2 regions of the Lysobacter sp. SCRH-1R genome follow, and region 2 is predicted to be linked to the other one. Evidence: riboswitches for the same ligand, from Rfam matches in the RefSeq annotation. Region 2 holds a riboswitch; the other holds the start of a gene.
What was found. A riboswitch is a leader RNA that binds a small molecule or an ion and turns the genes downstream of it on or off. The one in region 2 is predicted to bind cobalamin.

Region 1 (2,464 bases), 210 kb from region 2:
AGTTCGTTGGATGCGGACAGCGCGTGGAAGTAGATGTTCTCGGCGATCGCCCGCGACAACGCGCGTGCTGCTTCCGAATCGAACGGCAGGCGCAGTTTGAAAAACACGTCCTGCAGGCCCATCACGCCGAGGCCCACCGGCCGCCACTTCAGATTCGCGCGGCGCGCGGTTTCGATCGGATAGAAGTTCAGGTCGATCACGCGATCGAGCTGGCGAACGGCCAGTCGCACGGTTTCGGCGAGCTTGTCGAAATCGAAGCGTCCGGCCTCGCCGTGCAGCGGGCCGTCGTCGAACACCTCCACATGATGCGACAGGTTGATCGAGCCCAGGTTGCACACCGCGGTTTCGTCCTGCGAGGTGACTTCGAGGATCTCGGTGCACAGGTTCGACAGGTGCACGACGTTGCCGTCGCGCAGGGTCTGGTTGCAGGCGCGGTTGGATTTGTCCTTGAAATTCATCCAGCCGTTGCCGGTCTGCGCGAGCGTGCGCATCATCCGCGCGTAGATGTCGCGCGCCTTCACCTGCTTGGTCGCCAGTCCGGCGACTTCCGCCGCGCGATACGCGCGATCGAACGCCTCGCCCCACAGGTCGGTCAGTTGCGGCACCTTCGCCGGATCGAACAGCGACCATTCGCCATCGTTCTCCACGCGACGCATGAATTCGTCGGGAATCCAGTTCGCCAGGTTGAGGTTGTGCGTGCGGCGCGCCTCGTCGCCGGTGTTGTCGCGCAGTTCGAGGAATTCCTCCACGTCCGCATGCCACGGCTCCAGGTACACGCACGCGGCGCCCTTGCGCTTGCCGCCCTGGTTCACCGCGGCCACCGACGCATCGAGCGTCTTCAGCCACGGCACGATGCCGTTGGACAAACCGTTCGTCGAACGGATCAGCGAACCGCGCGAACGGATACGCGTGTACGACAGGCCGATGCCGCCGCTGAACTTCGACAGTTTCGCCACGTCCATGTAGCGCCTGTAGATGCCTTCGAGCGAATCGTCCGGCGAATCGAGCAGGAAGCAGCTGGAGAGCTGTTCGTGCGTGGTGCCGGAGTTGAACAGCGTCGGCGAGGACGGGATGTAATCCAGCTGCGCCATGCGACGGTACAGCGCGAGTGCTTCGCCGACGTCCTCGCTCAGCGCGCAGGCGATGCGCAGGAAAAACTGCTGCGGCGTTTCGATCACGGTGCGCGCGGTCGGATGGCGCAGCAGGTAGCGGTCGTAGAGCGTGCGCAGGCCGAAGTAGTCGAAGCGCTGGTTGTGCGCGTTGTCGATCGCGTCGTTGAGCTTGCGCGCGTGCGCCTGCACGAAGGCGAGCAGGCGGTCGTTGATCAGGCCCAGCTCGTGGCCGCGCTGCACCGACTGCGAGAACGCGTGGATCTCGATGCCGGCGACTTCCTTCTCGATCACGCCCGCGAGCAGGCGCGCGGCCAGGCGGCCGTACTCGGGCTCCTCGGCGGTGAGCAGCGCGGCGGTGCGGATCGACAGTTCGTCGAGTTCGCGCGTGCTGGCGCCGTCGTAGAGGCCGGAGATGGTGCGCGTCGCCACGCGCATCGGGTCGATCGCGAAGAGGCCTTCGCTCGCGCGCGTCACGGCGCGCACGATCTTGTTGAGGTCCACCGGTTCGCGATGGCCGCTGCGCTTGGTCACCGTCATGGTGAGGTTGGCGGCGGGCGGCGTGAGCGCGAATCCGGACTCGTGGTCGGACGGACGCGCTTCGGGCGCGCGTGCGGCGGGCTCGCGGACGGGCGTGGCGACGGGGGCTTGCGTGGTGGTGGTCATCGGCGACTCCGGTGCGTGGGCGCACGTCTGGCCGTCCTCTCCCTCGAAGGACGACGCGGGCGCGGGAGTCGGAGCGTGAATCCGGGGTGTCGCTCAGCCCGAGACGGCGGGCGGGCGACGGCGCGAACCGTCGCGTGCAGCGACACCGACCGTCTTCCCTCCGAAGACTCCGTGGCCGGTCACCGCGCGGTGTGCGACGCGCGGCTGTCGGCAGGTCTTCGGACTCGGGACCTGGAGCCGGAAACGAGCGGGGCAGGAACGAGAACCTGGAGAAAAGCGCTGCGAGCGCTCACTCGTTTCCCGTTCCTCGTCCTCGTGACTCGTTTCCCGTCTCCACCTACCAGCAGCCGCTTCCCAGGCGCGACGCCCAGTGCCATGGCCACCTTCGTTTCCCATACCGCTGCGGGGCAGTGCTGGATTCCCACCAGCTTCCCGTTTTAAGCCAGCCCGCGAGGGCCGGCACCGACGGGCCACAACATATGCGGGCTCACCGGATCCGTCAACGCAAAATGTTGTGGATAACCGCAGAACCGCAATCGCGTTCGATTTGCCCGCGCCCGTGTCGGGGAGGACAATGCACGGCTTCGCGGCGGCGATCGCACGCCGGCCCGCGCCTTCCCGTCACTCCCATCCCACCCCTTCCGCAGGAAGGGCAGCAGAGGAAGCACCCATGTCCATCGTCCGCATGT
Region 2 (2,464 bases):
GCCCGCAGCCCGCGTGCGCGCAACGCATGCAGCAGCGTCGCACTGGCCAGGGATTTGCCGATGCCCGTGTCGGTGCCGGTGACGAACCAGCCGCGGTTCATGCCGCCTCCCGGTTGCACGCGGCCGTGGCGACCCCATCTACGTCGGTATCTGAGGCACTATTGCGATGTGGAAACGAGGCGCTCATGTTCACCAGCGAAAGTCTAAGCGGCAGCAAGCCGGAACAGTACGAACAGCTGCTCGCGCAGGCCCGCGCGCTGGTGCACGGCGAGCGCGACCGCATCGCCAACGCGGCCAATCTGTCGGCGCTGGTCTATCACGCGCTGCCGCAGCTCAACTGGGTCGGTTTCTACTTCTTCGACGGCACCGAACTGGTGGTCGGCCCGTTCCAGGGCCTGCCGGCCTGCGTGCGCATCCCGCTCGACAAGGGCGTGTGCGGCGCGGCGGCCTCGACTCGCCAGACCCAGCGGATCGACGACGTGCACGCCTTCCCGGGCCATATCGCCTGCGATTCGGCGTCGAACTCCGAGCTGGTCGTCCCGCTGGTGTCGTCGAAGGGCGAGCTGATCGGCGTGTTCGACCTGGACAGTCCGGTTCACGATCGTTTCGACGTTGATGACCAGCACGGCCTGGAGGCGATCGCGCGGGCTTTCGTGGAGTCACTCGAATGACCAGCACCGACAAGCTGCGCAACATCGGCCCGAAGTCCGCCGCCTGGCTGCGCCAGGTCGGACTGCGCACGCGCGACGACCTCGCCGCGGTGGGCACGGTGGAAGCCTTCATGCGCGTCAAGCGCGCGGGCTTCAAGCCGACGTTGAACCTGCTGTACGCGATCGAAGGCGCGCTGCAGGACTGCCACTGGCAGGAGATTTCCGACGAACGCCGCAGCGAACTGATCCTCGCCGCCGACGCCGCCACCGCGCTGCTCCCGCCGCCGCGCTACAAGCCGGCCGCCGCGCCGGTGACCACCACGCAGATGGCACGCGAGGATTCGATGGCGATGCCGGCGTTGTTCGACGAGCCGGCGGATCGGGAGTGAGTCCGTAGCGTCACCGCCTCGGCTTCTGCTCCCTTCCCTGCTTGCAGGGAGAGTTGGGGAGGGGTGAAGCATCACCCGCGGCCCTGGAAGCAACTCGCTCCAGATCTAGCAGCCTCCTTATCGCGCCCTCCACGCCGAGGCAGCGGCTCCCCCTGAGCCCCAAAAACACCCAAACGAAGCACAACCGCGAAAATGCCGTAGACTTCGCCCCGCTTCGAGGTGACCCGCCGGCGTCCTGCCCACGGGTTGAAACGGGAAGCCGGTGACGCCGCACCACGGCCAGTCCGGCACTGCCCCCGCAACGGTAAGCGAGCAACAGGCTCGGCACACCGCCACTGTGCGCATGCACGGGAAGGCGCCGCAGCCGGAGGACATCGTCCTCGCCCGCGAGTCCGGAGACCGGCCACGAAGCAGGCCGCCTGGCGACAGGCCGGCCTCCACTGGTTGCGATGCGGAGGGCGTCGCGGCGGCGACGTCGGCGCGCCCGCGCCCCGTAGCGGCCTCGATTCTTCCGGCAACCGTTCCCTTTGCCGTTGGCGCCCGATCCGCGCCGGAGAATCGCGATGTCCTTCCGCAGCACCGTCCACGTCCAAGCGCTCGCCCTGGCCTGCGCGTCCGCCCTGCCCCTGCTCGCGCACGCGGCGCCGCAGGCGACCGACCTGGACGAAGTCGTCGTCACCGCCAACCGCACCGCCGTCACCGTCAACGACGCGCTCGCGCCGGTGGAAGTGATCGACGCCGAACAGATCCGCCGCAGCCAGGCGCGTTCGCTGCCGGACCTGCTGCGTGGCCGCGCCGGCATCTCGCTGTCGAACCAGGGCGGCGCGGGCAAGCTCACCACGCTGTTCCTGCGCGGTGCCGAATCCGACCACGTGCTCGTGCTCGTCGACGGCGTGCGCATCGGCTCGGCGACCTCGGGCCTGGCATCGCTGCAGGACTTGCCGGTCGACCTGATCGATCGCGTCGAAATCGTGCGCGGCCCGCGTTCGAGCCTGTACGGCGCCGACGCCATCGGCGGCGTCATCCAGGTGTTCACGCGCCGCGACCGCAACGGCTTCGCGCCGCGCGTGAGCGTCGGCGGCGGTTCCAACGGCCTCAACGAATTCTCCACCGGCTTCGGCGGTCGCAGTGGGCGCGCGTGGTTCGGCGCGGACTACTCGTACAGCCACACGCAGGGCATCGACGCGTGCAGCGGTTACCTGGATCCGGTGACCTTCGACGGCGCGGGCTGCTTCATCGCACCGGGCTCGCAGCCCGATCGCGACGGCTACACGCGCGATGCACTGTCGGTCCGCGGCGGCATCGAGTTCGACGAACAGTGGAGCCTGGAAGGCCACGCGCTGCGCAACGAAGGCGACAACGAGTTCGACGGCGATTTCACCGATCGCGCGAAGACCGTGCAGCAGGTCGTCGGCGGCAAGCTGC

Region 1: another riboswitch for cobalamin. It lies ahead of AC3ANK_RS15635 (ribonucleoside-diphosphate reductase subunit alpha); the one in region 2 lies ahead of btuB (TonB-dependent vitamin B12 receptor).

Annotation. Positions count from the first base shown of each region.
Region 1 covers NZ_CM173227.1:3,412,023-3,414,486, reverse strand. Annotated here, with positions in the region: gene AC3ANK_RS15635 (ribonucleoside-diphosphate reductase subunit alpha) at 1-1,649, opposite strand, end outside; cobalamin riboswitch at 1,968-2,257, opposite strand; gene AC3ANK_RS15630 (phosphoglycerate kinase) at 2,446-2,464, shown strand, end outside.
Region 2 covers NZ_CM173227.1:3,621,882-3,624,345, forward strand. Annotated here, with positions in the region: gene bioD (dethiobiotin synthase) at 1-101, opposite strand, end outside; gene AC3ANK_RS16595 (GAF domain-containing protein) at 186-671, shown strand; gene AC3ANK_RS16600 (TfoX/Sxy family protein) at 668-1,039, shown strand; cobalamin riboswitch at 1,240-1,461, shown strand; gene btuB (TonB-dependent vitamin B12 receptor) at 1,603-2,464, shown strand, end outside.